One region of the Saccharothrix xinjiangensis genome, then DNA from elsewhere that is predicted to be linked to it. Evidence: riboswitches for the same ligand, from Rfam matches in the RefSeq annotation. Region 1 holds a riboswitch; the other holds the start of a gene.
What was found. Region 1 has a riboswitch for ZMP and ZTP ahead of ABD223_RS34180 (serine hydroxymethyltransferase). Riboswitches for the same ligand answer to the same signal wherever they lie in the genome.
Positions count from the first base shown of each region.

Region 2: linked by a shared signal. The riboswitch ahead of ABD223_RS22780 (bifunctional 5,10-methylenetetrahydrofolate dehydrogenase/5,10-methenyltetrahydrofolate cyclohydrolase) and the one ahead of ABD223_RS34180 (serine hydroxymethyltransferase) in region 1 are both predicted to bind ZMP and ZTP.

Region 1 covers NZ_BAAAKE010000025.1:103,436-108,402, forward strand. Annotated here, with positions in the region: gene ABD223_RS34170 (Clp protease N-terminal domain-containing protein) at 1-220, shown strand, start outside; gene ABD223_RS34175 (DUF6194 family protein) at 328-792, shown strand; gene ABD223_RS34180 (serine hydroxymethyltransferase) at 863-2,119, opposite strand; ZMP/ZTP riboswitch at 2,148-2,234, opposite strand; gene ABD223_RS34185 (hypothetical protein) at 2,394-3,230, shown strand; gene ABD223_RS34190 (extensin family protein) at 3,227-3,886, shown strand; gene ABD223_RS34195 (DUF8189 domain-containing protein) at 4,339-4,967, opposite strand, start outside.
Region 2 covers NZ_BAAAKE010000011.1:85,803-90,769, reverse strand. Annotated here, with positions in the region: gene ABD223_RS22800 (DUF3152 domain-containing protein) at 1-621, shown strand, start outside; gene ABD223_RS22795 (GNAT family N-acetyltransferase) at 661-1,167, opposite strand; gene ABD223_RS22790 (class I SAM-dependent methyltransferase) at 1,164-1,967, opposite strand; gene ABD223_RS22785 (TetR/AcrR family transcriptional regulator) at 2,021-2,608, shown strand; ZMP/ZTP riboswitch at 2,633-2,713, shown strand; gene ABD223_RS22780 (bifunctional 5,10-methylenetetrahydrofolate dehydrogenase/5,10-methenyltetrahydrofolate cyclohydrolase) at 2,736-3,584, shown strand; gene ABD223_RS22775 (GH1 family beta-glucosidase) at 3,634-4,967, opposite strand, start outside.

The sequences.
Region 1 (4,967 bases):
GATCGCGCCGGGGTGGACCCCCACCGAGGCGGTGCTGGGCCACGTCGAGACGGCGCGGACGCGGTCGGTGCCGGTGATCCCGGTGCTGGTCGACGGCGCCGAGCTGCCCCACGACCAGCTGCCGGGCGCCGAGGGCGTCAGCGTGCGGCACGAGACGTTCCGCGAGGACGTGGCGCGGCTGGCCGACGCGATCCGGTACGCCCGGCCGGGCGCGGGCTGACCGGCACTCCCCCGTCACCTTGAAGTGCGATTTGAGGGTTTTGGCGACCTCCCCTGGGGCTTTGCGCCTCGAAGTCCCAACAAGGAGTTCAATGAAACACTTGAAGCATGGAAGCCAGTGAGGTCCAGCGACACATCTGCGAGGCGTTCGAGGGCGTCAACGCGCTCGAAAGCGACGGCGACACCTACTTCCTCTTCGACCCCGACCGGGACCTGCCGCCGGAGCGGCAGCTGCCCTTCGCCACCCTCGTCACCGGCGACCGCCACGACCGGGTGTCGGACCTCGACCGCCCCGGCGCCTACCGGCTCAACATCGGCCTCACCAAGGCCACCTACACGTCGCTGTTCGGCGCACCGCCCACGCGGCGCGACGCGGACCACGTCCTGGACACCGGGTACGACCACGCCGAGCGCGACCGCCTGGTGCCGCACCCGGTCTACGCCTCCCAGCACTGGGTCTGCGTGGTGACGCCGAGCGAGGCGACGTTCGAGACCCTGCGGCCCCTGCTCGCCGAGGCGCACGGGTTCGCCGCGCGCAAGCACGCCAACCACGTCGGGCGCGCGCGGTCCTGACGGCTCGCCCCGCACCTCGGGCACCGCCGCGCCCGCCCGGCGAGCGACCGGGCGGGCGCGGCCGACGACCTCAGGCCCAGCCCGGCATCGGGTAGCCCGACATCAGCTCGGCCACCTCGCCGGCGATGCGGTCCAGCTCCCGCTCGTCGCCCGCCGCGGCCACGGCGCGGTCGATCCACTCCGCGACCCGCGGCATCTGCTCCGCGGTCAGGCCGCGCGTGGTGACGGCGGCCGTGCCGAGGCGCACGCCGGACGGGTCGAACGGCTTGCGCGGGTCGAACGGCACGGTGTTGTAGTTGGCCTCGATCCCGGCCCGGTCCAGGGCCTTGGCCGCGGGCTTGCCGCCGATGCCCTTGGTGGTCAGGTCGAGCAGGACCAGGTGGTTGTCCGTGCCGCCGGACACCAGCTCGAAGCCGCGGTCGAGCAGGGCGGCGGCCAGGGCGCGGGCGTTCTGCACGACCGCGTGCGCGTACAGGCCGAAGCCCGGGTCCAGCGCTTCGCCCAGCGCCACCGCGATCGCCGCCGTGGTGTGGTTGTGCGGTCCGCCCTGCAACCCCGGGAACACGGCCTTGTCCACGGCCTTGGCGTGCCCGGCGTCGCTGAGGACCATGGCGCCGCGCGGGCCGCGCAGGGTCTTGTGCGTGGTCGTGGTGATCACCTGGGCGTGCCCGACCGGCGACGGGTGCGCGCCGCCCGCGACCAGGCCCGCGATGTGCGCGATGTCGGCCACCAGCACCGCGCCGACCTCGCGGGCGATCTCGGCGAAGCCCGGGAAGTCGATGGTGCGCGGGATGGCCGTGCCGCCGCAGAAGATCACCTTCGGGCGCTCGGCGCGGGCCAGGTCGCGGACCTCGTCGAGGTCCACCACGCCGGTCTCCTTCCGCACCCCGTACTGGGCGCTGCGGAACCACTTGCCGGTGGCCGACACGCCCCAGCCGTGGGTGAGGTGGCCGCCCGCGGGCAGGGCCATGCCCATGACGGTGTCGCCGGGCTCCAGGAACGCCAGGTACACGGCGAGGTTGGCCGGTGAGCCGGAGTAGGGCTGGACGTTGGCGTGGTCGACGCCGAACAGGGTCCTGGCCCGCGCGACGGCCAGCTCCTCCACCGGGTCGACGACCTGCTGGCCCTCGTAGTACCGGCGGCCCGCGTAGCCCTCCGAGTACTTGTTGGTCAGCACCGAGCCGGTGGCCTCCAGCACCGCGGTGGACACGTAGTTCTCCGAGGCGATGAGCCGGACCTTCTCGAACTGGCGGCGGGCCTCGGCCTGGAGCAGCCGGGCGACCTCGGGGTCGGCGCCGGTCAGGGACGGGATGGCGGGGTCGTGCACGACGTCCTCCACGCGCGCGGGGGCGCTGCCGTGGCACCCAGGCGCGCGGTGCGTTCCGGCCTCACGCTCCCCGGTGGTCGATCCCACCCTCGTCACGCCAGTCGCGAACGCGCCGATCCTACCCCGCCGCGCGTTCACGCCGCGCCGTCCCGTGGACGCATTGGGCGGAACGGACCATTGCCCTCCCTGCGCCCCAACCCAATACTCAGGGTTGGAAATCTTCCAACCGGCCCTGTGCCACGTCAGCACTTCCCCCTGCTCCGAAAGGACTGACGTGCTCGATCGGCGAACGTTCGTGCTGAGTGCCGCCGCGACAGCGGCACTCGTCACCGCAGCACCGGCCCACGCGACGGCGGCAGCCGCCGTGCCGGGCAAGACCGCGGGCGCCCTGCTCGCCCCCGATGGAAACCCTTACCTCCTCCTGTGGTCCGATGGCCAGTGGGTGTTGCTCGACGAGCGCGGTTCGGTGCGCATCACCGAAGGCCTCGGCAGCGCGGCCCTGGTCGACGTGGCCGACGACGGCGGCCGACTGGTCGCCGTCGGCTCGCTCGGCGACGACGACCCGACCGCCGTGATCTGGGAGTCGACCAACGGCACGACCTGGCACGAGGCACGCCGCCTGCACGGCCTGCGCTCGGAGTTCACCGCCGTCGGCGGCGGGCTGGCGCTCGGCTCGGTGGTCAAGGCCGAACGGGCCTCCGTGGTCCGCATCGCGGCCCGCCGCACCGCGTCCGGCTGGGCGACCGTGCCCGTGCGCGGTCTGGAGTGGACCGACGGCCTGGCCGCCACCGCGGTGGCCCGCACCGCCGACGGCTGGGTCGCGGCGGCGGTCGACCAGGCGGGCACCGTCCTGCACACCTCGCGCGACGGCGTCTCCTGGACCGCCCGGCCCCGGCTCGACGGGGTCGCGGTGCGCGGCCTGGCCGCGCTCGGCGGCGGCGTGCGCTGGGTCGGCAACGAACTGGTCGAGGCCACCCCGCTGACCGGTGTGCTCGACGCGGGGCAGCGGCAACCCGCCGTGCCCGCGGACGCGAAGGCGCTGGGCGTCGTCGGCGACCGCTCGGCCTGGCTGGCCGGTGGCCGCCTGATCACCGCGGAGGCGGCCCGATGATCACCTTCCAGCGCATCGACGGCACCCCGGTCTACTACTGGCGGTCCGGCCGCGGCAACACGACCCTGCGCAACTGGCAGGCCACCCAGGGGTTCTACGACACCCTGGTGCTGTGGATCCGGGACCTGCGGTCCCTGTCGTCGGCCTACGGCAGCATCACCTACCTGGTGTCGGCGGGCTTCTACGTGAACAAGCCCGGCGAGCACGGCGCGGGCACCGCCATGGACCTCGACCACGTGCGGTGGAGCGGCGGCCAGACCTGCTCGCCGCTGGACCGCGAGCACGCCTCCGGCACCCTGGCCACCCGCCGCCGCTACCTGGCGGTGGACGCGGTGTGCCGGCGGCGGTTCCGGTTCGCGCTGGACGGCTGGTACAACGCCGCCCACGAGGACCACATCCACTCCGACTTCGGCGGCCTGCCGGTCCGCTGCGTGACCGGGTCGGAGAGCGACACCAAGTTCGTCCAGGCGCTGTGCAACAACTTCATGAGCTCCGGCCTGGTCGTGGACGGCATCTGGGGTCCGAAGACGCAGAGCGCGTTCACCACCGCCAAGTCGCGGCTCGGCGTGACCGGCGACCCGCACTCCAGCAGCGCGGCGTGGCAGTCGTTCCTGTCCGCGGCGGCCCGCCGCGGTTTCGCGAACCAGGCGTTCTGAACAGCGCCCGGCCCGGGGAGCGCGACCCCGGGCCGGGCGCCCCCGCCGCGTGCCGCCGGCCTGCTCGCGCCCTCCCGGCCCGGCTCGCGGGTCCCGCCCCGCGACCACCGCCAGGCCCGTTGACGGTCCGACAGGCCATGCGCCCGTCACGCGCCGCCCGTCACGCGCCACCCACCGCGCGTCGCCCACCGCATGCCGCAGGCCGCCCGCTGCCCATCGCCGTGCCACCCGGGTGGTCCACCAACTCATCATGCAGACGCCCCCTGCCTGCCTTGTACCTTGCCGTGCAGTCCCACGTGAGTTCAGCGCGACTGAACTTTGATCATGGCGAACCCACGGCTTTTCGGCACGTGTCGCTCAAGATCATCTCGGGTTCTCGTGCCCGGTCCCTGTGGCGTGATCTGGTGGGAACGGGCCGTCCGCGGCGCGCGGGCGGCCCGTTCCTGTCGGGTTCAGGCGATGTAGGCGGCGTAGAGGGTGTTGTTGAGGGTGGTGAGGCCGGGTGGGAGGGGGCTGGTGACGCCGAGAGGGGTGAAGTTGTTCCATCGGGTGCCGTCGTGGCTGCACGAGTACAGGGTGCGGTTGGCGCCGGAGCCGCGGACCAGGCAGTGCAGTTTGTTGTTGGCGACGGCCAGGGCGGGGGCGTGGCCGGTGGTGCCCGAGGGCAGCGGGTCGGAGGGGGTCCAGGTGGTGCCGTCGAAGGTCGACCAGCGCAGGACGCCGGAGTCCCCGTGGCCGCGGCAGACGAGGTGGAGCTTCCCGCCGAAGGCGGCAGCGGCCGGGGCGGCGGTGCCGGCGGCGTAGTTGGGCAGCCCGGTGAAGGCGCTCCAACGGGTGCCGTCGAAGCTGCTCCAGGTCACCCGGGCGCTGCCGGCTTCGACGGCCAGGCAGTGGAGCCTGCCGTTGAAGACGACCAGGGCCGGGGCGTGGTCGGTGGTGGTGCCGGACAGGGCCACGGCGGCGCTCCACCGGGTGCCGTCGAAGTGGTTCCAGTACAGGGTGCCGGTGGCGTGGCTGGAGCGGTGCACGGCGTGGAGCCTGTCGCCCAGGGCCGCCAGGGCGGGGGTGACGGTGCTGGCCA
Region 2 (4,967 bases), on a different contig from region 1:
CGGTTCCGGACCGACGCGGACCTGCCCGCCGGGCCGCCCGTGCCCCTGCGCGGCGCGGGCACCTGGCGGGTGGTGCCGGGCGGTTTCGGCGACACCGGGACGCCGTACGCGGTGGAGGTGGAGGACGGGGTCGTGCCGCCGCGGGGTGACGGGCCGTTCGCCGCCGTGGTCGACCACGCGCTGGCCCACCCGCGCGGCTGGCGGGCCGTCGGGCACGCGTTCCGCCGGGTCGACGCCTCCGGCGCGCCGGAGCTGCGCATCCGGCTCGCCTCGCAGGAGACCGCGCGGGCGCTGTGCGGCTTCGAACTGCCCTACGACACCTCGTGCCGGATCGGGCCGATCGTGTACCTGAGCGCGGCGCGGTGGCTGCGCGGCGCGCACGCGTTCGCCGGGAACCTGCGCGGTTACCGCACCTACGCGGTCAACCACGAGGTCGGGCACTTCCTCGGTCGAGGCCACGAGACGTGCCCGGCCGACGGCGCGCTCGCGCCGGTGATGATGCAGCAGACGTTCAGCACGGCCAACGACGACCTGGCGGCGATCACGGTGGGCACGGACCAGGGCGTGCCGATCGCCGCGGACGGTCGGACCTGCGTGCCGAACCCGTGGCCGGCGCCGTGAGCCGGACGCCCACGTCCGCGCGCCGGTCGTGCCCGGGGGTCACGTCCCGAACTCCCGCCGCCACCTGACCTCGCCGTCCTGCCGCTCGCCGGTCGGCGCGAGACCGGCCGCGGCGGCGACGGCGGCCGACGCGAGGTGGTCGGGGTGGACGTGGGCGACGACGGTCCGCACGCCCCGCCCGCCGAGCCAGTCGACGAGGCCCCGGGCCGCCTCGGTCGCGATGCCCCTCCCCTGCCAGGGCGTCCCCACCACCCACGCGACCTCGGCGAGCGGACCGGTGACCGTGGCCTGCACGGTGCCCGTCAGGCGCTCCTCCGCCCGCAGCCGGACCACCCAGTTCAGCCAGGCCACCCCGGGGTCACCGGAACCACCGGCCAACCGCTCGTAGCGCGACCGCAGGGCTCCCGGGGTGGCCGGTGCGCCGCCGGTGAAGGCGTGCAGCGCCGGGTCGGCCAGCACGGCGGCCATCCCGTCGGCGTGCCCGACGCGCAGCGGCACCAGGTCCAGCCGCGCCGTGCCGATGCCCTCGGCCGCGAACCCCCTCACGCGGCGCCGGTCCGCGCGGCGACGACCACGAAGGTGGTGTAGCGCGTCGTGAAGCGGCCGCCGACCTCGTCGATCACGGCCCCGACGCCCTCCAGCACCCGCTCCAGCACCTCGGCCGGCAGCAGGGTGTGCAGGCCGGTCGTGGGCAGCTGGTCCAGGAACTCGTCGCGGGTGGTGGGCCGCTCCCAGTCGAACCGCCACCGCTCCGGCTCGTCGAACGCGCCCGAGGCCCGCACCCCGTCGGCCGCCCGGTCGCACATCACCTCGTAGCCCCCGGCCAGGTCGGACCGGCCGGCGAGGGGCGAGTCCGGCAGCACCCGCCGGTAGACGTCGGTGAACGCCCCCGCCACCTCCGGCGGCAGTTCGGCCGCGTTCCAGAGCACCGCCAGCCTGCCGCCGGGGCGCAGGACCCGGGCCGCCTGCGCCGCGCCGGCGGCGGGGTCGACCCAGTGCCAGGCCTGCGCGGACACCACGGCGTCGAACAGCCGGCCCGCGGGGTCCCAGTCCTCGAACGCCGCGACCTCGACGCGGTGCCCGCGCCGCCGCGCCCACTCGGCCATCCGCGGGTCGACGTCGACGCCGAGCACCCGGCTGCCGGCCGCCTCGAACTGCCTGGCCGCGATGCCGGTGCCGATGCCCACGTCGAGCACGTCGGGTCCGGGCGCGGCGGCGACGATCGCGGCCACCGCCTCGTCGGGGTAGCGGGGCCGGGCGCGGTCGTAGCGGTCGGGGTCCGCGCCGAACGAGCCGGCCACGTCCCTGATCCGGTGCGGTTCGGGTAACGTCCACTCAGTGGGCATGCGCCCACTATGAGTGGGCAAGCGCCCACTCGTCAACCGGCGAAGGGGGCGCGGTGCCGACCGGCGTGGCCATCCGGGACGTGCGCGAGCAGTTGTTCGACGCCGCCGAGCGCATCCTGCTGAGCGCCGGTCCCAGTGCGCTGACCAGCAGGGCCGTCACCGCCGAGGCGGGGTGCGCCAAGGGCGTCCTGCACCGGCACTTCGAGGACTTCGACGCCTTCCTGGCCGACTTCGTGCTCGACCGCGTCAACCGGATGGACGCCCGCGCCACCGCCCTGCTGGCCTCCGCCGGCGCCGGGACCGTCGTCGACAACCTGACGGAGGCGCTGATCGCCCTGTTCCGGTCGGTGGCCGTGGCGATCGTCGCCCTCGTCACCTTCCGGGACGACCTGCGCGACCGGCTGCGGCGGACCTGGCCCGCCGGCGTCCCGGTGCTCACCGAGGCCGTGGACATGGTCGCCGCCTACCTCGCCGCGGAGCGCGACCTGGGCCGCGTCGCCCCCGACGCCGCGATCGACGCGCTCGCGCCCACCCTGATCGGCACCGGTCACCTGCTGTTCGCCGACCGCCGGGGCGACCCGCCGGACCCGGCGGCCGTGCGCGAGGTGGTGGCCTCGGTGACGGCCGGCGCGGTCCGCTGACCCGGGCGCGGGCCGGTGGTAGCTTGGGCTTCGCACGACTGGCGTCGGGTGGGTCACCACCGGGGAGTGCGCGTCGAGGAGGCATCGCCCGCCTGGGTGCCCTCATTCACATGGGTGAGGAGCACGGATGAGCGCGCTGATCATGGACGGCACGTCGGTCGCCACCTCGGCGCTGGCCGAAACGGCGGAGCGGGTCCGGGACTTCACGGCGCGGGTGGGACGCCCGCCGGTGCTGGCGACGGTCCTCGTCGGCGACGACCCCGCCTCGCACACCTACGTCCGGATGAAGCGCTCCCGCTGCGCCCGCGTCGGCATCGGGTCGCGCAGCGTCGAACTGCCCGCCACGACCACCACCGCGGAACTCGTCGGCCTCCTCGCCGAGCTGTCCGGCGACCCCGCCGTGGACGGCATCCTGCTCCAGCACCCCGTGCCCGGCCACGTCGACGAGCGGGCCGCGTTCGAGGCCATCGCGCCGCACAAGGACGTCGACGGCGTGACCACGCGGAGCTTCGCCGCCATGGCCTTCGGCCTGCCCGGCTTCGCCTCCTGCACGCCCGGCGGCATCCTGCGCCTGCTGGACGCCTACGACGTGCCGCTGCCCGGGCGGCGGGCCGTGGTCGTCGGGCGCAGCCCGATCCTGGGCAAGCCGGTCGCCCTGCTCCTGCTCGCCCGGGACGCCACCGTCACGTGCTGCCACTCGAAGACCGCCGACCTGGCCGAGGTCGTGCGCGAGGCCGACGTCGTGGTCGCCGCGGTCGGCCGGCCTGAGCTGGTGCGCGGCGAGTGGGTCAAGCCGGGCGCGGTGGTGGTGGACGCCGGCTACAACCCGGGCAACGTGGGCGACGTCGAGCACGCCACCGCCCGCGAGCGCGCCGGCCTGATCACGCCGGTGCCCGGCGGGGTCGGCCCGATGACCATCGCCCTGCTGCTGGAGCAGACCGCGCGGGCCGCCGAGGCCAACGCCGGGCTCGCGTGAACGCCACCGCCGCGCGGGACACGCCTCCCGCACGGCGGCGGCCCGCCGGTCACCCCGTCGCGCCGCCCGTGCGGGCCCGCTGCTCGGCGACCATGTCCCGGTACCAGTGGAAGCTCGCACGCGGGGTGCGGACCTGCGTCTCGTAGTCCACGTGCACCAGCCCGAACCGGGGCTTGTACCCGTGCGCCCACTCGAAGTTGTCCAGGAACGACCACACGAAGTAGCCGCGCAGGTCGACCCCGGCGTCGAGCGCGGTGCGCGCCGCGGCGAGGTGGTCGCGCACGAAGTCGATGCGCTCCTGGTCGACGAACCCGGGGCGGTCCGGGAACACGCCGCCGTTCTCGGTGATGTAGACCGGCGGCAGGTCCGGGTACCGGTCCTTCAACCCCACCAGCGTCTCGACCAGGCCGGACGGCTCGACCGGCCAGCCCATCGCGCTGCGCGGCACGTCGGGCAGCCGGCTGGTGTCGATGCCGATGTCGATCGACGTCCGGGTGGCCGGGTTCGGGTCCCGGTGCGGCGCGTCGGCCACGTGCTGCCGGTAGTAGTAGTTGATGCCCACGTAGTCCAGCGGCTGGGAGATCACCCCCAGGTCGCCGTCGAGCCGGAACGAGGCGTCGGTGACCCCGGCGAAGGTCTCCAGGTAGTCGTCCGGGTAGCGGGTGGCGAACAGCGGTTCGGTGAACTGCCGCCGCAGCAGCAGGTCGTGCCGGCGCGCCGCCGCCACGTCCGCCGCCGACGAGGTCACCGGCACCGACGGGGACTGGTTGAGCACGATGCCGAACTCGTGGTCCGGGCGGGTCGAGCGCAGTTCCCGCACCGCCAGCCCGTGCGCCACCAGCAGGTGGTGCGCGGCGGCCAGCGAACCGTGGCCCTCGCGGGCTCCCGGCGCGTGCCTGCCCTCGCCGTAACCGACGATCGAGGACACGTACGGCTCGTTGAACGTGGTCCACCGGGACACCCGGTCGCCCAGCGCCTGCTGCACCACCAGCGCGTAGTCGACGAACCGCAGCGCGGTGTCCCGCACCCGCCAGCCGCCCTTCTCCTCCAGCGCCTGCGGCAGGTCCCAGTGGTACAGGGTGAGGAACGGCTCGATGCCGCGCTCCAGCAGCTCGTCGCACAGCCGCCGGTAGAAGTCCAGGCCCCGCTGCTCGACCCGGCCCTCGCCGGTCGGCAGCACCCGCGACCACGCCACGGAGAACCGGTAGGCGTCCACGCCCAGCTCGCCGAGCAGCGCCACGTCCTCGGGCATCCGGTGGTAGTGGTCGCACGCCACCGCGCCGGTGTCGCCACCCGCGACCGCGCCCGGCACCGCGGCGAAGGCGTCCCAGATGGACGGTCCCCTCCCGTCGGCGTCGGCCGCGCCCTCGATCTGGTACGACG